3 regions of the Streptomyces sp. NPDC087215 genome follow, and region 2 is predicted to be linked to each of the others. Evidence: riboswitches for the same ligand, from Rfam matches in the RefSeq annotation. Region 2 holds a riboswitch; each other region holds the start of a gene.
What was found. A riboswitch is a leader RNA that binds a small molecule or an ion and turns the genes downstream of it on or off. The one in region 2 is predicted to bind cyclic di-AMP.
Positions count from the first base shown of each region.

Region 1: another riboswitch for cyclic di-AMP. It lies ahead of ACIO92_RS25150 (C40 family peptidase); the one in region 2 lies ahead of ACIO92_RS31265 (transglycosylase family protein).
Region 3: another riboswitch for cyclic di-AMP. It lies ahead of ACIO92_RS09495 (M23 family metallopeptidase); the one in region 2 lies ahead of ACIO92_RS31265 (transglycosylase family protein).

Region 1 covers NZ_JBIUZD010000011.1:65,293-72,638, forward strand. Annotated here, with positions in the region: gene ACIO92_RS25140 (8-amino-7-oxononanoate synthase) at 1-633, shown strand, start outside; gene ACIO92_RS25145 (ATP-binding protein) at 802-1,239, shown strand; gene ACIO92_RS25150 (C40 family peptidase) at 1,493-1,969, opposite strand; cyclic di-AMP (ydaO/yuaA leader) riboswitch at 1,973-2,180, opposite strand; gene ACIO92_RS25155 (urease subunit gamma) at 2,710-3,012, shown strand; gene ACIO92_RS25160 (urease subunit beta) at 3,025-3,357, shown strand; gene ACIO92_RS25165 (urease subunit alpha) at 3,350-5,071, shown strand; gene ACIO92_RS25170 (urease accessory UreF family protein) at 5,085-5,747, shown strand; gene ureG (urease accessory protein UreG) at 5,919-6,593, shown strand; gene ACIO92_RS25180 (urease accessory protein UreD) at 6,590-7,333, shown strand.
Region 2 covers NZ_JBIUZD010000019.1:98,998-106,343, reverse strand. Annotated here, with positions in the region: gene ACIO92_RS31285 (XRE family transcriptional regulator) at 1-305, opposite strand, end outside; gene ACIO92_RS31280 (globin domain-containing protein) at 350-1,555, opposite strand; gene ACIO92_RS31275 (cytochrome P450) at 1,654-2,997, shown strand; gene ACIO92_RS31270 (transglycosylase family protein) at 3,105-4,160, shown strand; cyclic di-AMP (ydaO/yuaA leader) riboswitch at 4,419-4,590, shown strand; gene ACIO92_RS31265 (transglycosylase family protein) at 4,594-5,319, shown strand; gene eno (phosphopyruvate hydratase) at 5,959-7,245, shown strand; gene ACIO92_RS31255 (septum formation initiator family protein) at 7,336-7,346, shown strand, end outside.
Region 3 covers NZ_JBIUZD010000003.1:22,062-29,407, forward strand. Annotated here, with positions in the region: gene ACIO92_RS09485 (PrsW family intramembrane metalloprotease) at 1-495, shown strand, start outside; gene ACIO92_RS09490 (aldo/keto reductase) at 671-1,615, opposite strand; gene ACIO92_RS09495 (M23 family metallopeptidase) at 1,742-2,860, opposite strand; cyclic di-AMP (ydaO/yuaA leader) riboswitch at 2,872-3,017, opposite strand; gene ACIO92_RS09500 (PP2C family protein-serine/threonine phosphatase) at 3,219-4,427, opposite strand; gene ACIO92_RS09505 (MFS transporter) at 4,726-5,961, opposite strand; gene ACIO92_RS09510 (PLP-dependent cysteine synthase family protein) at 5,958-7,157, opposite strand; gene ACIO92_RS09515 (hypothetical protein) at 7,221-7,346, opposite strand, start outside.

The DNA.
Region 1 (7,346 bases), on a different contig from region 2:
TCCGTCGACGGCGACCGGGCCCCGCTGTCCGCGCTCGCCGCCGCCTGCCGCGCGCACGGCGCCGGTCTGGTCGTGGACGACGCCCACGGCCTCGGCGTCCTCGGCGACGGCGGTCGGGGGGCCCTGCACGGGGCCGGGCTCGCGGGCGACGAGGACGTGGTGGCCACCGTCACCCTGTCGAAGTCCCTCGGCAGTCAGGGCGGCGCGGTCCTCGGCCCGGCCCGGGTGGTCGAGCACCTGGTCAACGCGGCCCGCACCTTCATCTTCGACACCGGTCTCGCCCCGGCCGCCGCCGGGGGCGCGCTGGCGGCCCTGCGTCTGCTGGCGGCCGAGCCGGGTCTCGCGGAGCGGACCCGTACGGTTGCCACCACCCTGCACCGGCTCCTCACCGGGGCGGGTCTGACGGCCGCCCGGCCCGACGCGGCCGTGGTCTCGGTGCGCGCCCCCTCCCCGGAGGCGGCGCTGCGCTGGGCGGCGGACTGCCGGGAGCGGGGGCTCGCGGTCGGCTGTTTCCGGCCGCCCTCCGTGCCCGACGGGGTCTCGCGGCTACGGCTCACGGCCCGCGCGGATCTGACGGACGAGCGGATCGCGTACGCGGTGGAAACGATCCTGCGGACGGCTCCGGCCGGCTGACCCGGCGGACGGCGGCCCGGTGCGTCCCGGGGCCTTCGCGTTCACCGCTTCGGGCGACAGATGGGGACATATCTTGGGAGAACGCCTCCCGGCGCGGCCCGATCGGTGGCAGTCTGACGCGCAGTGCGATCCGGGGCAGCGGCCCCGGCGGAAAGGGACGGCGTCGCCATGGCAGACCAGCAGGAAGCATCCGTCACTCTGCCGAGCGAACCCGCCTCGGTGTCCACGGCCCGGCGGTTCGTGGCGGAGGTTCTCGGCTGCTGGGGCCTGGACGACGCCACGGAGACCGCGGACGCGATCCGGATCGTCGTCTCCGAGCTGGCCACCAACGCCGTGCTGCACACCCTCGGCCAGTCGCCCACCTTCACGGTGGACCTCAGGCTCGACCGGGAGGAGCAGCTGCACATCGGTGTCACCGACAGTCATCCGAGGCTGCCGCGCCGTCTGCCCGCCGCGGTCCAGCAGGACAACGGCAGGGGCATGGTCATCGTCAGGGCCCTCGCGGCGGAGGCCGGCGGGCGTCTCTCCGTGACCCCGATCGAGGAGGGCGGCAAGACGGTCCGGATCTCCCTCCCGTGGACCCCCGCCCCGCTGGCCAGCCGCTGACGGACCCGCGTGGGGCGGGTCCGTCGTCGTGACCCGGGCCGATGCCGTCGTCGCGGGCCCGAGAGGGGCCCCGGAGGCGGCTTCCGCGGGGGACGCGCGGTCGCCGGGACCGTACCGCCAGGGGTCGGCCCGGGTCCGTGCGGGATGCGGCGGCGCCACCGCACCCCGCACGGACCGGCGCCGTCCGTTCCGCCTGATCAGTTCACGGACCGGCCCCGGGTCAGTTCACGGACCGGCCGTCGGTTCCGCCGGGTCAGCGGACGCGGCCGTAGTAGATCTTGGACGACCAGATCTTGTCGAGCTTCACCCAGGACCCCGTCTTGGGCGAGTGCCAGATCTTGCCGCTCCCGGCGTAGATGCCCACGTGGTAGACCCTTCCGCCGGAGTGGAAGAAGACCAGGTCCCCCTTCTGCCGTGAGGCGGCGGAGACGCGTGTGGTTCTGTTGTACTGCTGCTGCGCGGTGCGGGGCAGCGACTTGCCCGCCTTCTGGTACGCGTAGAGCGTCAGACCGGAGCAGTCGAACCTGGAGGGTCCGGCGCTCCCGTACCGGTACGGTGCTCCCTTCTTGGACGCGGCGACGCTCAGTGCCTTGTTCGCGTAGTTCGTCGCTGCCTGGGCCTCCGGCGCCGCACCCGGTGCGAGCAGCGTGCCGCCGACGGCGGCGAGAGTGAGAGCCGAGACGGCTCCGACCCGGGACAGCAGGGACGGGACGTGCATCTGCGCAGTCATGCGCAACCCTTCGTCAGCCGCCTGTGAAGGATGACCTGTCGGGTTCGGGCAGGCGAAGATGCCCGGCCGCGGTTGCGGCTTCACCCCAAGGGGCGGCCCCGCTGTGGGAAACAGCGCGTACGCCCCGTAAAAATCGGGTCCTCCACTCCTGCCGGTCCAATCCTGTCGACCAGACGTCCGGGACAGCGGCAGGACTCGGCGTCCGCCCGGACCGCCCCGCCGCGGCGGCGGGGGCTTGTCGTCGACAGGGATCTTGACTCACACCAGGGGTGAAATCCGAGTGGAAACGGCGATATGTGAGGCTCCTCACGACTGATCCGTTCGGGTGGACAGGAGGGTTTCGTGATCATCGGAGGTACCCCCGGCGAGCCCCGCACCAGCGATGGAACGTTCGATTCCGCCAGATGAGTACATCGATGGCGCAAGTTGACCGGTCTGAATATCGACTCGTCGACTACTCCGAACGAGGGAGGGATTCTGCGACACGTGTCGGCCGTCCGGCCCTCGACACGACACGGCCGGATGTCGATCCGTCAGGGGAGGGTCCGGCTCCGTATGTACCGTCGTCGGTCCGATGATCATGTGATCGCAAAGGCGTAGTTAACCAGCCGGAAAAACTTCCGCCCTAACGTGCAATGTCTGCCGGTGTACCGCGCTCCAGCATTCAACAAGGTGTTGAAGCTCGGTAGGGTCCGCAGCTGTCCGGGTCCCGTCCCGGCGGACGACTGTGAGGTGGAAGTGTGCAATTGAGCCCGCACGAGCAGGAACGCCTGCTCATCCATGTGGCCGCCGACGTGGCCGAGAAGCGCAGGGCACGCGGTGTGCGACTCAACCACCCCGAGGTCGTCGCGCTGATCACCGCTCATGTCCTCGAAGGCGCCAGGGACGGCCGCACGGTCGCCGAACTGATGGCCTCCGGACGCCAGGTGCTCACCCGCGACGAGGTCATGGAGGGCGTCCCCGAGATGATCCACGACGTCCAGGTCGAGGCCACCTTCCCGGACGGCACCAAGCTCGTCACCGTCCACGACCCCATCGTCTGAACGGACGCGCCGATGATCCCCGGAGAGATCCTGTACGCGGACGGCCCCGTCCCCCTCAACGAGGGGCGCCCCGTCACGCGTCTGACCGTGCTCAACGCCGCCGACCGGCCCGTCCAGGTCGGCTCCCACTACCACTTCGCCGAGGTCAACCCCGGACTCGAGTTCGACCGTGCCGCCGCGCGCGGACAGCGGCTGCACATCGCCGCCGGAACCGCCGTCCGCTTCGAACCCGGCATCCCCGTCGAGGTCGAACTCGTTCCCCTCACCGGCCGCCGGATCGTCCCCGGTCTGCGCGGCGAGACCGCGGGTCCCCTGGACGCGAACGAAGAGGACTCCCGTGCCTGATCTGCACCGCGCCGTCTACGCCGACCTGTTCGGCCCCACCACCGGCGACCGCCTCCGGCTCGCCGACACCGACCTCTTCGTGGAGATCGAGGAGGACCGCAGCGGAGGCCCCGGCCGGGCCGGGGACGAAGCCGTCTTCGGCGGCGGCAAGGTCATCCGAGAGTCGATGGGCCAGGCCCGCACCACCCGCGCCGAGGGGGCCCCCGACACCGTCATCACCGGGGCCGTGGTCATCGACCACTGGGGGATCGTCAAGGCCGACATCGGCATCAGGGACGGCCGGATCGTCGCCCTCGGCAAGGCCGGCAACCCCGACACCATGGACGGCGTCCACCCCGGCCTGGTGATCGGCCCCGAGACCGAGGTCATCGTCGGCAACGGCCGCATCGTCACCGCGGGCGCCGTCGACACCCATGTCCACTTCATCTCCCCGACCGTGGTCGAGCAGGCCCTCGCCACCGGCGTCACCACGCTCGTCGGCGGCGGTACCGGCCCCGCCGAGGGCACCAAGGCCACCACCATCACCCCCGGCCCCTGGCACATGGCCCGGATGTTCGAGGCCCTGGACACCTTCCCCGTCAACATCGGTCTGCTCGGCAAGGGCAACACCATGTCCCGGGAGGCCATGCACTCCCAACTGCGCGGCGGAGCGCTCGGGTTCAAGATCCACGAGGACTGGGGCGCCACCCCCGCCGTCATCGACGCCTGCCTCGGCGTCTGCGAGGAGACGGGCGCCCAGCTCGCCATCCACACCGACACCCTGAACGAGGCGGGCTTCGTCGGCGACACCCTCGCCGCCGTCGCCGGGCGCACCATCCACGCCTACCACACCGAGGGCGCGGGCGGCGGCCACGCCCCCGACATCATCACCGTGGTCTCGGAGCCGAACGTCCTGCCGAGCTCCACCAATCCGACCCGGCCGCACACCGTCAACACCATCGAGGAACACCTCGACATGCTGATGGTCTGCCACCACCTCAACCCGGCCGTCCCCGAGGACCTCGCCTTCGCGGAGTCCCGCATCCGGCCCTCCACCATCGCCGCCGAGGACGTCCTGCACGACCTGGGCGCGATCTCGATCATCTCCTCCGACTCCCAGGCCATGGGCCGCATCGGCGAAGTGATCATGCGCACCTGGCAGACCGCCCACGTCATGAAGAAGCGGCGCGGCGCCCTCCCCGGCGACGGCCGCGCCGACAACCACCGGGCCCGCCGCTACGTCGCCAAGTACACGATCAACCCGGCCGTCGCCCAGGGCATGGGCCACGTCATCGGCTCGGTCGAACCCGGCAAGCTCGCCGACCTGGTCCTGTGGGAACCCGCCTTCTTCGGTGTGAAGCCGCTCGTCGTCATCAAGGGCGGACAGATCGCGTACGCGCAGCTCGGCGACGCCAACGCCTCCATCCCCACCCCGCAGCCGGTGCTGCCGCGCCCCATGTTCGGCGCGCTCGGCCGGGCGGCCGCCGCGGGCTCGATCAACTTCGTCGCCCAGGCGGCCATCGAGGACGACCTCCCGCAGAAGCTCGGACTGCACAAGGAGTTCGCCGCCATCGGCTCCACCCGACGGGTCACCAAGGCGGACATGGTCGAGAACGACGCCGTGCCCCGGGTCGAGGTCGACGCCGACACCTTCTCGGTGAGCATCGACGGCGAAGTGGTCGAACCCGCACCCGCCGCCGAACTGCCCATGGCCCAGCGTTACTTCCTCTTCTGACGGCGCCCCCTCCATGACACGCTCCGCACTGCTCGTGCTCGCCGACGGACGGTTTCCCGCCGGCGGGCACGCCCACTCCGGCGGCGCCGAGGCCGCCGTCCGCGCCGACCGCGTCCGGGACGCCACGGGACTGGAGTCCTTCTGCCGCGGCCGACTGCGCACCACCGGCCTCACCTCCGCCGCGCTGGCCGCCGGGGCCGCGCACGGACTCGACCCGGCCGAACTCGACACGGCGGCCGACGCCCGCACTCCCTCGCCCGCCCTGCGCGCCGCCGCGCGCAGGCTCGGCCGTCAGATGATGCGGGCCGCCCGCGCCGCCTGGCCCAGCCCCGAACTCGACGCGCTGGCCGCGCTGTTCCCGCGCGGCGCCCATCAGCCCGTCGTCCTCGGCACCGCCGCCCGCGCCGCCGGGCTCGGCCCCGAGGACGCCGCCCACTGCGTCGTGTACGAGACCGTCGGCGGACCGGCCACCGCCGTCGTCCGCCTCCTCGGCCTCGACCCCTACCAGGCCACCGCCGTCCTCGCCCGCCTCGCCCCCGAGATGGACGAGGTCGCCGCACAGGCCGTGGCGGCCGCCCGGCAGGGCGTCGACGCCCTGCCCGCGGCCTCCGCGCCCCTGCTCGACCTCACCGCCGAACAGCACGCCGCCTGGCCGGTGCGCCTCTTCGCCTCATGACGGCCTCATGACGGCCTCGGACGGCCCCGCGGACACCTCAGGACCGACTTCTGGCCGACTTCTGGCCGTCTCCTGACCGCTTCATGACCCCGGGGCCGGGTCCCGTCCCGGCCCCGACCCACTCTTGCGTCCACCCCTCCACGGCCCGCCCGCACACCAAGGAGCTGCCCCATGCACCTCGACCACGGACACCACCACGGCGCCGTCTCCGCCGACGCCCACCGCCCCGACGGCACCCGCCGCGCCCTGCGCATCGGACTCGGCGGCCCCGTCGGCTCCGGCAAGACCGCCACCGTCGCCGCCCTCTGCCGGGCCCTGCGCGACACCCTCTCCCTCGCCGTCGTCACCAACGACATCTACACCCGGGAGGACGCCGAGTTCCTGCTCCGCAACGCCGTCCTGCCGCCCGAGCGCATCCGCGCCGTCGAGACCGGCGCCTGCCCCCACACCGCCATCCGCGACGACATCTCCGCCAACCTCGAAGCCGTCGAGGAACTGGAGGACGCGGTGGGGCCGCTCGACCTCATCCTCGTCGAATCCGGCGGCGACAACCTCACCGCCACCTTCTCCAAGGGCCTCGTCGACGCCCAGATCTTCGTCATCGACGTCGCGGGCGGCGACGACATCCCGCGCAAGGGCGGCCCCGGCGTCACCACCGCCGACCTCCTCGTCGTCAACAAGACCGACCTCGCCCCGTACGTCGGCTCCGACCTGGACCGGATGGCCCACGACGCCGGGGAGCAGCGCGGCGACCTGCCCGTCGCCTTCACCTCGCTGCGCACCGAGAACGGCGTCGCCCCCGTCGTCGACTGGGTCCGGGAGCGGATCGGGGCATGGACCGCGTGAGCCTGCGCGCCACCGCCCGGATCGCCGCCGACGCCGACGGCGGGCTGCCGCTCCTGGTGAGCGACGGCCCCCTCGCCCTGCGGCGCACCAGGACACCGGGGCCGTACACCCGGGTCACCGTCGTCGGGGCGATGAGCGCCCCGCTCGGCGGTGACCGGCTCGCCGTCGAGGCCGAGGTACGGGAAGGGGCCCGGCTCCTCGTCGACTCGGCCGCCGCCACCCTGGCCCTGCCGGGCCGGGACACCGGGCCCGCCACGTACGACGTACGGCTCCGCGTCGGCGCGGGGGCGGTGCTCCGCTGGCTGCCCGAACAACTGGTCTCCGTCCAGGGCTCGGAGCTGCGGATGCGGACCGTCGTCGAACTCGCGGCCACGGCCCGGCTCGTGCTGCGCGAGGAGCAGGTCCTCGGGCGGTACGGCGAACCGCCGGGCACCCTCACCACCCGGCTCACCGTCCGCCGGGCGGGACGGCCGCTGCTCGACCAGGAACTCGCCTTCGGCCCCGGCGCCCCCGACGGCTGGGACGGCGGCGCCGTCCTGGGCGGGCACCGGTCTGTCGGTCAACTCCTCGTCGTGGACCCGGTGTTCGAGGAGAAGCCGGTGGAGACCCGGCTGCTGGGGGAGTACGCGGTGGTGACCCCCCTCGCCGGGCCCGCCGCACTCGTCACCGCGGTCGCCCCGGACGCGCTGGTGCTGCGCCGCCTCCTCGACGAGGCCTCGGCGGCACTCGCCCCGTTCTGACCGTTCCCCGGGC
Region 2 (7,346 bases):
AGGACGTAGGCGCGGGCGAGGATGGCGTGGGCCTGTCGGCGGGCCTGGCCCACGGCTGTCTCCCGCGTCGCCTCGGCGTGGGCGAGCAGACCGGGCAGTTCGGCGGTGAGTTCGCCGTAGCGTGCGTCGGTGAACGCCTGGCGTGCGGCGGCGGTGCGGGTGGCCAGCGTTCGGAGCGGGGCAGGCTCCGCGTCCGGGAGGCGGAACAGCGCGTCCTCCAGGCTCGCGCCGGAAGCCGTGCCGGTGCCGACGAGGGCTGAGGCTCCGGCGGCGAGAGCCCCGGCCAGTAGGTTCCTGCGACGCATGGCGTCCTCCTCGTCCGGCGACGGTGGAGGCACCACGGTATCGATCACCGGCGTCCGGGCCGCGCGGTGCGGGCGGCCGGGTTGTGCCAGAGGGGGGCCGGTGGGCCGAGGAGGCGGTCGGCGGGGGTGTGGGGGCGGACGGCGAAGGGGCTGACCGGCGGCAGGGTGTCGTGGTGGATGCGGTCGGGAGCGGTGCCCAGCTCCACGAGGACCTCGACGACCTCCGTGATGAAGCCGGGCGGCCCGGCGAGGTACACGTCGTGCGCGGACCAGTGGACGCAGGACCGGAGGGACTGGACGAGCCGCTCGGTCGCCTGGTCCTTGGGGTGGCCGGGCGCGGAGGTGATGTAGGTGACGCTCAGCCCGTCGAGCCGGGCGGCCAGCCGCTCCACGTCCCGGCGCCCGTACAGGTGCTCCTTCGCGCGCGCCACGACGAACAGCCTTCCCATCAGGGCCGGTTCGCGCTCGACCGCCTCCGAAAGGAGGGCCTTCACCGGCGCCCAGCCGGTGCCCGCGCAGATGTAGGCGCGCTGTCCGCCCGGTTCCGTCCGGGCGACGAGGTCGCCGTCGGGCGGCCCGAGCCGCAGCACCCCGCCGGGCGCCGTGCCGTGCACGAGCGCCGTGCTCATCACCCCACCGGGGACCCGGCTCACGTGCAGTTCCACGGTGCCGTCCGGGCGGGGCGCGTCGGCGAGGGAGTAGGTGCGCCAGACGCGGGGGACGCGGGGCGAGGCGACGCTGACGTACTGGCCGGGCAGGAAGGGCAGGGGCCGCCGGGGCCGCAGGGTGAGGACGGCCAGGTCGGGGCCGTACCGCTCGTGCCGGACGACGTCCGCGTCCCACCAGGCGGGCTCGCCCGCCGCCACGGCCTCGTCGGCGCCCGCCAGCATCAGCTCGGCCAGGTGCGCGTACGCCTCCGTCCAGGCCTTCTCGGCCTCCGTGGTCCAGGCGGCTCCCGCCACGTGCGCGAACGCGGCGAGCAGGCTGGTGCCGACCGAGGCGTAGAGGGCGGGGGTGGCGAGGAACCTGCGGTGGTCGCGGCCCAGGCGCCCCAGGTACACGGGGAGGTCCGGGTCCTCCAGACGGTCCACCAGATGGGTGAGCGCGGCGAAGAGCCGGTCGCGCTGGGGCCGCATGTCCCCGGGGAACAGCTCGCGCAGGGACGGCTCCTGCCGGAAGAGATGCGCGTAGAAGTAGGTGACGGCGTGCTCGGCCCGTCTCTCGACGACCGCGAACGTGCTCCTGAGCATCTGAGGGTCCACTGTCAGGAATGTAGGGCACCCGTCCGGCCCGTCCTCACGGAATCTCCACACCCGGATCCGGCGGAACCTGCCTGTACGGTCGGGGGGTGAGCACCACCCCCGGCCCAGCACCCGCCTCCCGCCCCGCCCCCGGAGAAGTCCCCGGCGCCTCGTCGTGTCCCGTCTCCGGGCCCGCGCCCGAGCTCTTCACCTGGGAGTTCGCCAGCGATCCCTATCCCGCGTACGCCTGGCTCAGGACGCACGAGCCGGTGCACCGCACGACCCTCCCGAGCGGGGTCGAGGCCTGGCTGGTGACCCGGTACGCCGACGCCCGGCAGGCCCTCGCGGACCAGCGGCTCTCCAAGAACCCGGCGCACCACGCCGAGTCCCCGCACGCGAAGGGGAAGACGGGCATCCCGGGCGAGCGCAAGGCCGAGCTGATGACCCATCTGCTCAACATCGATCCGCCGGACCACACCCGGCTGCGCAGGCTCGTCTCGAAGGCGTTCACCCCCCGCCGGGTCGCGGAGTTCGCCCCGCGCGTGCAGGAGCTGACCGACCGGCTCATCGACTCCTTCGTGGAGCGGGGGAGCGCGGACCTCATCCACGAGTTCGCCTTCCCGCTGCCCATCTACGCCATCTGCGACCTGCTCGGGGTGCCCGAGGAGGACCAGGACGACTTCCGGGACTGGGCCGGGATGATGATCCGGCACGGCGGCGGGCCGCGCGGCGGGGTCGCGCGGTCGGTGAAGAAGATGCGCGGCTATCTCGCGGAGCTGATCCACCGCAAGCGCGAGGAGCCCGGGGACGACCTCATCTCGGGTCTCATCCGGGCCTCCGACCACGGCGAGCACCTCACCGAGAACGAGGCCGCCGCGATGGCCTTCATCCTGCTCTTCGCCGGCTTCGAGACCACCGTCAATCTGGTGGGCAACGGACTGTACGCGCTGCTCCGGCATCCGGAGCAGCGCGCCCGGCTCCAGGACTCGATCGCCGCCGGGGAGACCGGACTCCTGGAGACCGGGATCGAGGAACTGCTGCGGTACGACGGGCCGGTGGAGATGGCCACCTGGCGGTACGCGACCCGCCCGCTGACGATCGGCGGGCAGGAGATCCCGGCGGGCGACCCGGTGCTCGTGGTCCTCGCCGCCGCCGACCGGGACCCCGAGCGCTTCGACGGGCCGGACGTCCTCGACCTCGCCCGGCGCGACAACCAGCACCTCGGATACGGGCACGGCATCCACTACTGCCTGGGCGCGCCGCTCGCCCGGCTCGAAGGGCAGACGGCCCTGGCGACCCTGCTGACCCGCCTCCCGGACCTGCGGCTCGCCGCCGATCCGGCCGAACTGCGGTGGCGCGGCGGGCTCATCATGCGGGGGCTGCGCACCCTTCCGGTGGAGTTCTCCCCGGCCGTCCCCCTCCATGGATCTGACGAGGTGTCAGAAATGTGATCTTCGCGTGATCGCGGGTGCATCGACTTGTGATGAGCGTTCGAATACGGCTACGTTCCCCGACAACTCAGTTCGACCACCCCAGTTGTCACGCGAAAGGCGCTCCTATGCGTTCCGGGAACGGACGACACCGCCGCCCCCGTCAGGCCCCCGCCATCGTCGTCGCCGCGGGGGTGACCGGGTCCGCCATGGCGCTGCCCCTGCTCGCCACCGGCTCGGCGTCCGCCGCCGACGCCGCCACCTGGGACCGGGTCGCCGAGTGCGAGTCCGGCGGCCAGTGGAGCGCCAACCTCGGCAACGGCCTCTACGGCGGCCTCCAGTTCACCCAGGACAGCTGGGAGCGGCACGGCGGTCTCGCCTACGCGCCCAGCCCCGACCTGGCCAGCCGCGCCCAGCAGATAGCGGTGGCCGAGAAGGCCCTCGCCAAGGGTTCCACCGCGTGGGCCACCTGCGCGCCGATCGCGGGACTCGTCAACGACGGCGCCCGGCCGAAGGTGGACCCGGGCCCGGCGGACCTCCCCAAGCCCTCCGGCGGCCCCGTCGCCGAGTCGAACCGTACGACGGGTCCGCCCTCCTCCGGTGCGGCGGAGGCGGCCCGGGGCGCGGCCGGACGGACCGCCGAGGCGCGCACCGCCACCTCGGCGCCCACGAGTCCCGCCACGCCCTCGACGGGCGCGCCGGTGACGGGCGCGCCGGTCGGCCCGACGGCCCCCGTCTCCCCGGGCGCCCCCGATCCCGCCACCACCACGCCCGGCGGGTCCGTCGCACCGGGCACGTCCGGTGAGCCGACGACCGGTGCCCCGTCGACGGGGTCCGGCAAGCACCGGGGCGACGCGGCTCCGGAGGGGACCGGGAAGCCGGGCGACTCCGCCGAAACGGGTCGCCACGCGGCGCCCGGTGACGGCCTCTCCGAGGAGACCGCGGCGAAGCCCTTGGCCGACGCCGCCAAGAATTCGGGCGGAACGGACAGTCAGGGCACTTCGGGCGCGTACACGGTGAAGGCGGGCGACAGCCTGTCCGACATCGCGCAGCAGAACGAGCTGCCCGGAGGCTGGACCGCGCTCTATGACGCCAACCGGAAGACGGTCGGCACCGACCCGGACCTCATCCTCCCTGGTCAGAGCCTTGACCTGACGGAGAGTCCGGTCGCACAGGCGGAGTGATTCGGGGTCATATGTCCGGTTCTGGGCAAGTGAGACATGGGTCTCTTCGCCCCAACTGGCGTGTCACACCCGCAAACTTTGCTCCTGTCGCCTCCCACCTGCGCAAACACCCCCCGCCGGAAGGCAAGGAGGGTCGGAATGTCCGTCATTCGCCTCTTTGAACTTCCGGTGGGTCTGTGTCTACGGTCGTCACCGCTCGCCACCGCGGGCCCCGTCGACCGAAACGCCGAATCCTGCCGTCGGCCGTCGGGAACAGTCGTCGCGCAAGCGCCGAAGGCAGGAGCGGGGGACCCAAGGTAAGTGCCGGACCCGGCCGTTGAGAGACGGCCGACGACCGGCTTGGGGTGAAGCCGCGTGCTGGGACACGCGGCCGGGCAACTCATTGGCCCGAACCCGACAGCTCACCTCGCAGGCGTCGGTGAGGAGAATCTCCATGCTGTTTTCCGGTAAGGGCAAACACCGCCGTCCCTCCAAGGCCACCCAGGTCGTCACGCTCGTCGGCGTCACCGGTGTCGCCGTCGCCGCCCCGCTGATGACCGCGGGCACCGCCTCGGCCGCCACGGTCGCCGAGTGGGACCGCGTCGCCCAGTGCGAGTCCGGCGGCAACTGGTCCATCAACACGGGCAACGGCTACTACGGCGGCCTCCAGTTCGCGGCCTCCACCTGGGCCGCGTACGGCGGCACCGCCTACGCCTCGACCGCCAACCAGGCGTCGAAGTCCCAGCAGATCGCCATCGCCGAGAAGGTCCTCGCGGGCCAGGGCAAGGGCGCGTGGCCGAGCTGCGGCGTGGGCCTCTCCCGTGCCTCCTACGACGGCGGCGCCGCCGAGAGCGCCCCCAAGACCGTCACCCAGCAGCCGAAGCAGCAGCCGACGCAGCAGCGGTCGGCCGAGCAGCCGACGACCCGCAGCGAGCAGCGCCAGGCCCCGAAGAAGGCCGCGCAGCAGCAGGCCGCGCCGAAGGCGACCGTCACCACCCCGACCGGCAAGAAGGTCGAGAAGGGCGACGGCGAGTACAAGGTCGTGACCGGCGACACCCTCAGCAGCATCGCCCAGGCGCACGGCGTCAAGGGCGGCTGGGCCAAGCTCTTCGAGCTGAACAAGGACGTCGTCGACCACGCCGACCTGATCTACCCGGGCCAGCAGCTCCACCTCAAGTGAGCCCGGCGGTCCGTACGGGTCCCGCGACCCGTACGGCACCGACGACCCTCCCGCGGTGACCACCCCGGCCCGGCGCGCCTCCCCCCGTGCGCGCCGGTCCGGGGTTTCCGCCGTCCGAGGTCTCCCGCTCCTCTCCTCCTGCGGAGTTCCACGCGCGGGCCGCGCGGAGATCGCGGGCGCGGGTCACGGACGGAGACACGGGCGCGGCCACGGACGGAGACACGGGCGCGGGCGGACTCGCCGCCACGGGCGGGACTCCCCTTCCCTCTCCCGGCCCCCGTCACGAGTGGTCGCCCCACCGGGGGCGGGGTCCCCGCCGCGTACGCGCTCCCTCCCCGCTCCGGGAGGGGTCCCGCCACGTACGGACTCCCCTTCCCTCCCGGATTCCCCGCCCACGGGCGGAGCCCCCTCCTCGCGCCCCGAGAAGGGTCTCCCCGGCGGTTTCGGGAGGACTTCTTGGTTACTGTCCAGTAGATCCGGGGTCTTTCGCCCCTGAATGCATGTCCTTGGGCCCTTTTTCGTCCCAGGGGGCGGGCGCCCGGCTGGCCGGAGCCGCCGAGCCGGTTAGGCTCTTGACGCAAGGCCAAGCCGACCCTGCGCCGACCTTGCGTCACATCCAGCGTCACATCCCATAAGGAGATGCTCGTGCCGTCCATCGACGTCGTCGTAGCCCGGGAAATCCTGGACTCCCGAGGCAACCCCACCGTCGAGGTCGAGGTCGGCCTCGACGACGGCAGCACCGGCCGTGCTGCTGTTCCGTCCGGAGCCTCCACCGGTGCGTTCGAGGCCCTCGAGCTTCGCGACGGTGACCCCAACCGCTACCAGGGCAAGGGCGTCGAGAAGGCCGTCCTCGCCGTGATCGAGCAGATCGGCCCGGAGCTCGTCGGCTACGACGCCACCGAGCAGCGCCTGATCGACCAGGCCATGTTCGACCTGGACGCCACCCCGGACAAGTCGTCGCTCGGCGCCAACGCCATCCTCGGCGTCTCCCTCGCCGTCGCGCACGCCGCCTCCGAGGCCAGCGACCTCCCGCTCTTCCGCTACCTCGGCGGCCCGAACGCGCACCTGCTGCCCGTTCCGATGATGAACATCCTCAACGGTGGGTCGCACGCCGACTCCAACGTCGACATCCAGGAGTTCATGATCGCCCCGATCGGCGCGGAGTCCTTCTCCGAGGCCCTCCGCTGGGGCACCGAGGTCTACCACACGCTCAAGGGCGTCCTGAAGCGCAAGGGCCTCTCCACCGGCCTCGGCGACGAGGGCGGCTTCGCGCCGAACCTCGACTCCAACCGTGCCGCGCTGGACCTGATCCTCGAAGCGATCAAGGAAGCCGGTTACGCCCCCGGCAAGGACATCGCGCTCGCCCTCGACGTCGCCGCCTCCGAGTTCTACAACGACGGCAAGTACGAGTTCGAGGGCAAGTCCCTCTCCGCCGCCGAGCTGACCGAGTACTACGAGGAGCTGGTCGCGGCCTACCCGCTGGTCTCCATCGAGGACCCGCTCTTCGAGGACGACTGGGCCGGCTGGAAGGTGCTCACCGACAAGCTGGGCACCAAGGTCCAGATCGTCGGCGACGACCTCTTCGTCACCAACCCCGAGCGCCTGGCCCGTGGCATCGAGGAGGGCTCCGCGAACGCCCTGCTCGTCAAGGTCAACCAGATCGGCTCGCTCACCGAGACCCTCGACGCCGTCGAGCTGGCCCAGCGCAGCGGCTTCAAGTGCATGATGTCGCACCGCTCCGGCGAGACCGAGGACGTCACCATCGCCGACCTCGCCGTCGCCACCAACTGCGGCCAGATCAAGACCGGCGCCCCGGCCCGCTCCGAGCGCGTCGCCAAGTACAACCAGCTGCTGCGCATCGAGGAGATCCTCGACGACGCCGCCGTCTACGCCGGCCGCAGCGCCTTCCCGCGCTTCAAGGGCTGACGGAGTCGCACCCGGTAGTTCCGTCCGTCCCCGCACCCGGTCCCGTACCGTGTGCGGGGACGTACGCGTGAACAGGGGAGGCGACACGACATGGCCGCGAA
Region 3 (7,346 bases), on a different contig from region 2:
TGGAACGGCTCGGCCACCTTCGGCGGCCCGCTGGCGTTCTTCGCGGTGTACGGGGTGCTGATGGTCCCGGTCTTCGCCCTGCTGACCTGGCTCGCGCTGTGGAGCAGGCAGCGCGAGCTGCGCACGGTCTCCGGGGAGCTCCCGGCGTACGCGGCGGCGGGCTGGCTCTCCCCCGCCGAGCCCTCGGCGCTCTCCTCGATGCGCGCGCGGCGGCTGGCCCGCTCCTTCGCCGCCCGCGCGTACGGGCCGTCGGCCGCACGGACCGTCGGCGAGTACGAGTCGTTCGCCACGGCCCTGGCGTTCCTGCGGGACCGGGCCCGGCGGGGGGCGGCCGAACCCGATTTCGCCGCCCGCGAGCAGGAGCTGCTCCATCACCTCTGGCAACGGCGGCAGATCGCGTCCCCGGCGCTCACCCACGCGGCGCGGGCGACCGGCCGGGCCTGGTCGCCGCCGCAGTACCTGGACTACGACGGCTACAACCCGTACCGGGGCTGACCGCCCGTCCCCCGTCCCGGGACGTCCCCGCCCGCTGGGACGGACCGCCGGGTTCCGGCCACGCGTACCTTGGGGGGACGACGGAACGGGGTACGGCACGTGCCCCGTTCCGACGGGGGTACGCGGAAGCCCCCGGTCCGGTGGAACGCCGGGCCGGGGGCTTCCGCGCGTCCGGTCAGACGGACGCCTCCGTGAGCAGCTTCAGCTCGGCCTCCGAGAGGGTGAGCCCGGCCGCGGCCACCAGCGCCGGGACCTGCTCGACGGTCCGCGCCGAGGCGATCGGGGCGGCGACGGTCGGGCGGGCGGCGAGCCAGGCGAGGGCGACGGTGGCCGGTTCGGCGCCGTGCGCCCCGGCGACGGTGTCGAGCGCGGAGAGGACGGCCCGGCCGCGCTCGGTGTCCAGGTGCCCGGCCGCCCCGGTGGCGCGGACGCTGTCGACGGCGGCGCCGGGGCGGTACTTGCCGGTGAGGAAGCCCGCGGCGAGGCCGTAGTACGGGACGGCGGAGAGCCCGGCCCGCTCGACGGTCTCCAGGAGGGGGCCCTCGTAGGTGTCGCGGGAGACCAGGTTGTAGTGCGGCTGGAGGGCCACGTACCGGGTGAGGCCCTCGGACTCGGCGAAGTCGAGGGAGGCGCGCAGCCGCTCCGGGGAGATGTTGGAGGCGGCGACGGCCCGCACCTTGCCCTCCTTCACGAGCTGGTCGAGAGCGGTGACGATCTCCTCCACGGGGACCGTCTCGTCGTCGAAGTGGGTGTAGTAGAGGTCGACGCGGTCGGTGCCGAGGCGGCGCAGGGACGCCTCGGCGCCCGCCTTGATGGTGGTCGCGGAGAGGCCCTTGAAGCGCGGGTGGGCGCCGACCTTGGTGGCGACGACGATGTCGTCGCGGTTGCCCCGGGAGGCGAGCCAGCGGCCGATGACCGTCTCGGACTCGCCGCCCTCGTTGCCTTCGGCCCAGGCGGAGTAGGCGTCGGCCGAGTCGACGAAGTTGCCGCCCGCCGCCGCGTAGGCGTCGAGGACCGCGAAGGACTGCGCTTCGTCGGCGGTCCAGCCGAAGACGTTGCCGCCGAGGGCGAGCGGGAAGACGCGCAGGTCGGAACTGCCCAGCGGGCGGAGAGAAGTCATGGGACGCTCAACTTCCGCTTCGCCCGGAGTATTCCGGCCCCATCAGGGTGGGCCCCGTAAGGGAGGGCTCCGGCCCGTAGGGGAGGACCCGGTCCCGTCCCGGAGCGTTCCGGGACGGGGGCGCGGTCAGAGCGACAGGCCCTTGGAGCGGAGCCAGGAGGCCGGGTCGACGCCCGCGCCGCCGGGGGTGTGGACCTCCATGTGGAGGTGGGCGCCGGTGACGTTGCCGGTGGCGCCGACGCGGCCGATGGTCTCGCCGGTGCCGACGGACTGGCCCGCACCGACCGTCATGGACGAGAGGTGGCAGTACCAGACCTCGCTGCCGTCGGGCAGTTCCAGGACGATCCGGTAGCCGTACGAGCCGGACCAGCCCGCCGACTTGATGGTGCCGCCGTGCACCGCCTTGACCGGGGTCCCGGTGGGGGCGGCGAAGTCGAGGCCGGTGTGCTGGCCGGAGGACCACATCGAGCCGGACTGCATGTAGGTGGCGGTGAGGGTGTACGAGGAGACCGGCAGCGAGTAGCTCGCGGCGAGCCGGGCGAGGCGCTCGGCCTCCTCCTTGGCCTTGGCGGCGGCTTCCGCCTCGGCCTTCGCCTCCGCCTCCGCCTTCGCCCTGGCCTTCGCCTCCGCCTCGGCGACCGCCTTCTTCGCGGCCTCGGCCTTGGTCTGCGCCTCCGCCGCCGCCTTCTCGGCCGCCGCCTTCTCCACTGCGGCCTTCTCGGCGGCGACGGCGGAGACCTGCTGCTGTTCGGCCTGCTGGAGGATGCGGGCGCGCAGGGCCTCGCCCGCGTCGCCGGTGGCGCTCGCGGCCGTGACGGTCCGCTCGGCCCGTACGGCGGTGGTGGCGCCCGGCTTCTCGTCGAGGGAGGCGTAGGAGGCGGTCAGCGGGTGCGGGTTGGCACGGGCGACGGGGACCGTCTCGTGGTCCTCCTCGGGGAGGAGGTCGCCGACGAGGGGGAGGTCGTGGGCGTCCGGGAGGTCCGGCAGGGATATCGCGACCTTCGGCTTCTCCTGCGCGGTGGCGAGGCCGCCCGCGCCGACCGCGGCGATGACGCCGACGCCGAGGACCGTGGAGGAACGGGCGAAGTTGGAGCGCTGCTTGACGACCCGGTGCCGGCCGCCGGAGCGGTTCTGGGCGCGGAGGGTGTCCTCGGTCGGGTTCCACTCGGTCCCGGGGGCGGCGGGAGCCGAGCCACCGCCGAAGGCGTCGAAGGGGGTTTCGGGTACGGGAGTGTGGGACGCCACGGGGGCGCGCTCCTTTCCTTCCTTCTCGCCTACCGGGTTAGCTGACGGGTTCGGAGCAGGAAGGTCTCCTACGGGCCGGTCGCACGGGTGCGAAGGGCCCGATTCACCCCAAGTGGTGGTTCCCCGGTTCCCTTTCGGGATTCGGCGCGTGCGCACGGTGCCGCCTCTTGCGACGGCTGGGACGACCGCGCTGCGTTATCGAACGTTAATAGACAGGGGTGCTCGATTCCAAGCTGTCCCTCTTGATCATTAACAGGAATGAGGGGGAATCGGGCGAGTTGGCCGCGCTTCGGTGGAGACCGGCACGGGCGACGAGATCTGACGTTATGTCAATTGTTATCGCAGCGACACCCGGTGACTACAGCCGGTGACCGGGTCTGCCCGGCGGCACCACCGGTATCGTCCGCCGCCTCGCCGGCTGCCCCGCCGCCGGGCGGCTCACCGCGAGCAGGGCCATGTCGTCCGTCGATCCGCCGCCCGTGTGCAGGCGTACGTCGTCCACCAGCGCGTCGAGGAGTTCCTCGGGGCCCGGGAAGATCCGGCCCAGCAGGCGCGCCCCCGGGTCGTAGAAGACGCCCTCCGCGTTCCGCGCCTCCGAGAGGCCGTCGGTGTGGAAGAGCAGGGTCGCGCCCGGCGGGAAGGGCCGCGCCTCGGCCCGGTCGGGCCAACTCGCCAGATCGCCCATGCCGAGGGGCAGCGCGGGCTCGGACGGCTCCAGGAGGTCGAGGCGCCCGTCCCCGTGCAGCAGCAGCGGCGGCGGATGCCCCCGGTTGACCGTCCGTACGAAACCGTCGAAGGTGCCTCCGCCGTCCCCGCGCGGGATCTCGGCGAGGACGGCGGTGGTGAACCCCTCGAAGGCGTCGATGCCCTCTCTCCGGATGCCCTCCCGGGCCAGCGCCCCTTCGAGACGGCGGGCCACGCCCTCCAGGTTCCGTTCCTGCTCGGCCGCCTCCCGGAAGGCCCCGATGATCACGGCGACGGCCTCGACCGCCTCCAGCCCCTTGCCACGGACGTCCCCCACCACCAGCCGCACCCCGTAGGGGGTGTCCTGGACGGCGTACAGGTCGCCGCCGATGAACGCGCCCGCGTGCGCCGCCTCGTACCGGGCCGCGCACTGGAGTCCTCCGATCCGCTCGGCGGGCGTCGGGAGCACGGCCCGCTGCACGGTCTCGGCGATGACCCGCGCCGAGGCGAGCCGCTCGCCGCTGCGGCGCACGACCCGGTTGATGAGGAGGGCGAGCGCGGAGACCGTGGCGACGGTCAGGGTCTCGGTGAGGGCCGGGATACGGCTCGCGGTGTCGTTGTAGAGGTGGAGCCCGGCGGAGGCCAGGACGGCGGCGATCCCGGTGAGCAGGGTCGTCAGGGTGGAGAAGAAGGGCGCGGCGATCAGCGGGGCGGCGGAGAACAGCGGCGAGGCCGTGTACTCGGGCGGGGTCAGGATGTCGTAGACGGCCCCGCCCAGGATGATCAGCGGGGGCAGGGCGCGGATGAACCGCCGGGCGCGCCCGTACGGACGCCCGTCGTCGCCCCGCCATCCGCCGCCCACCGCTCTCAGGGGGTGCCCCACCTGTACTCTCCTGCCCGGTCCGTACCGGCCGCGGCCCCGTACCGCGCCCTCCCAGGGTGGCCGCCGCCGGGCCTGGCGGCGACCCCCGGGGGCCGACTGGCGTACGGAGGGGTGGTGCGGCCCGGAGCCGAGCGGGAGCCCGGCCCCGTAGGGCCCCTACGGCCTCAGGAGCCCTACGGGTCTCACGGGCTTTACGGATCCCCACAGCCCTTAGGGGTCCCACGGATCCCACCGGACTTAGGGGTCCCACGGATCCCACCGGCCTTACGGGTCCACGGGTCCCACAGGCCAGGGCCCCTCACACCCCCAGCCGCCCCCCGCGTGACAGCAGGGCCATCGCCGCCGCGCACATCAGGCCCACCGCGCACAGCGCCAGCCACGGCACCGCCGACCAGCCGGTCACGTCGAGCAGCGCGCCCGTCCCCAGGTTCCCCAGAGTGATCCCGATCCCGCACACGGTGTTGTAGAGCCCGTAGTGGGTGGCCACCCAGCGGCCCTTGGCCAGGGCGACGACGGTGTCCATCTCGTACGGGTAGAGCACCGCGTTCGCCACGGCCAGGACCGCCGCGCAGAGCAGCAGCCCCGGCAGGCCCCGGCCCAGGGCCGCCGGGAGCAGGAACGCCCCGCCCATCAGGGCGAGCCCGAGGACCAGGCACCGCTCCCGGCTCAGGCGCCGCTTGCACCAGGCGGTGATCCGCAGCTGTCCGGCCAGCGCGACCAGCGCCGAGACGACGAAGAGCGCCGTCGTGGGGCCCGTCCCGCCCGCCGCGAGCGGCAGCGCCAGATAGACCTGGAAGGACAGCACGTACGAGCCGGTCATGGCCAGCGAGAAGAGCCAGAAGGTCCGGTGGGAGAGGACCGTGCGGAACTGCCCCCGCCCTTCCCCGTCCTCGGTCTCCTTCGCGTCCTTCCCGCCCCTTACGGGCATGTACCGGAGCTGCACCAGGGTCAGTACGGCGAACAGCACCGCCGCCACCAGGCACGTCAACTGGAACGACACCCCCGTCAGGGCCACCCCGACGAGCGGCCCGAGCAGGATGCCCGCCTGGTAGTAGACGTTGAACAGGGCGAAGGCCTCCACCCGGCGCTCCTCTCCCGCCTCCGCCGCGAGGCAGGCACGGACGGCGGGGTTGAACAGCGCACCCGCGAGGCCCGTCGCCAGGGACGCGGCGATCAGCATCGGCAGCGACTGGGCGAACGCGAGCGCCCCGAACCCGGCCGTCCGCAGCGCGCAGCCCGCCACGATGAGCGGCTTGAAGCCGAAGCGGTCGGCGAGCGCCCCGCCGACCAGGAACATCCCCTGCTGGGAGAGGTTCCGGGCGCCGAGGACGAGCCCGACCGCCCAGGCCGCCATGCCGAGCCCGTCCGCGAGGTGCGCGGCGAGGTACGGCATGAGCATGTAGAAGCCGAGGTTGATGGTGAGCTGGTTGAGGAAGAGGAGCCGGACGGCCGGTTCGAAGCCCCGGCTCTGCCTCCACACCCCGCCCCGGGCCGCCTTCGCGGGACCCGGGGTGGTGCCGGTCGTGCTGCTCAACGGTTCCGTCCCGCCCGGTCCATGGCCCTGCGGGTCCAGCCGTCGACGGGCGTGCCGTCCTCGTACCCGGCCGGGTCCTCCCGTACGGGCCCGTCGAGCAGGCCGTGCGCGGTGCAGAACTCGTCGTTGAAGACGGTGTCGAAGTAGCGCTGCGGCCCGTCGGGGAAGACGGCCGCGATCCGGGTGCCGCGCGGCCGGGTGCGGGCCAGCCAGCCGGCGACGAGCGCCACCGCGCCGACGCTCCAGCCGCCGGTCGCGAAGTGCCGCGAGGCCAGGCGGCGGGCCGCCCGTACCGCCTCGGCGGGGCCCACCCAGTGGACCTCGTCGAAGGCCCCGTGGTCCACGTTGCCCGGGTGGATGGAGGAACCGAGGCCGCGCATCAGCCGCTCCCCCGCGGGCAGTCCGAAGACGGTGGAGCCGATGGAGTCGACGCCGACGAGTTCGAGGGCGGGGCTGCTGGTGGCGCGCAGGGCGCGGGCGATGCCGCCCGAGTGGCCGCCGGTGCCGACCGCGCAGACGAGCACGTCGATCCGGTCGAGCTGCCCGGACAGTTCGGCCGCGAGCCCGGTGTAGGCCTCGGGGTTGTCGGGGTTCCCGTACTGGTTGGGCCACCAGGCCCCGTCGAGGGCCCCGAGGAGTTCGGTGACCCGGTCCATCCGGGCCTGCTGCCAGCCGCCGTGCGGGCTCGGCTCCGGCACGACGTGGACGCGGGCGCCGTGGGCGACGAGCATCCGCTCGACGATCGGTTCGAGCCCGGGGTCGGTGACGACGTGCACGGGGTGGCCGTGCAGCACCCCGGCGAGGGCGAGCCCGAGCCCGAGGGTCCCCGAGGTCGATTCGACGATCGGGGCGCCGGGCCGCAGCTCTCCGCGCCGACGGGCCCGCTCGACCATGTGGAGGGCGGCACGGTCCTTGATGCCGCCGAAGTTGAAGCCTTCGAGCTTGGCCCAGTAGCCGTCGTCGGTCCACAGGACGGGCGTGTTGCCGACGGTCTGCTCGGCGAGCGGCAGCAGCCCCCCGGGCAGCGTCCGGTCCGTGGGCGACAGCGGGCCCGTGGGGAAGCCGGGGGACGAAGACGAAGGGGACGAGGGGGATGCCACGGGGCCCGGGGAGGTCCGGGTCTCCCCGGAGACCGGGGGGACGGGTGCGACCGGGGAGGTCGCGGACAGTGTGGTGCCGGGCAGCGAGGTGCTCATGACGGATACGTCCTTGGGATGGCATGGGGAAGGAACCTGGTCACGCGTGAGGCGGGACCCGGCTCAGTTCCGGTCCACTCCGAGGGCGATCAGCAGCCTGCCCGGCTGGGGGCCGGGGCCCGCCCGGCCCCGGACGCACCGCGCGCGGGGGTCGTCGCCGAGGACGGAGACGTACGGCAGGAGGACGGC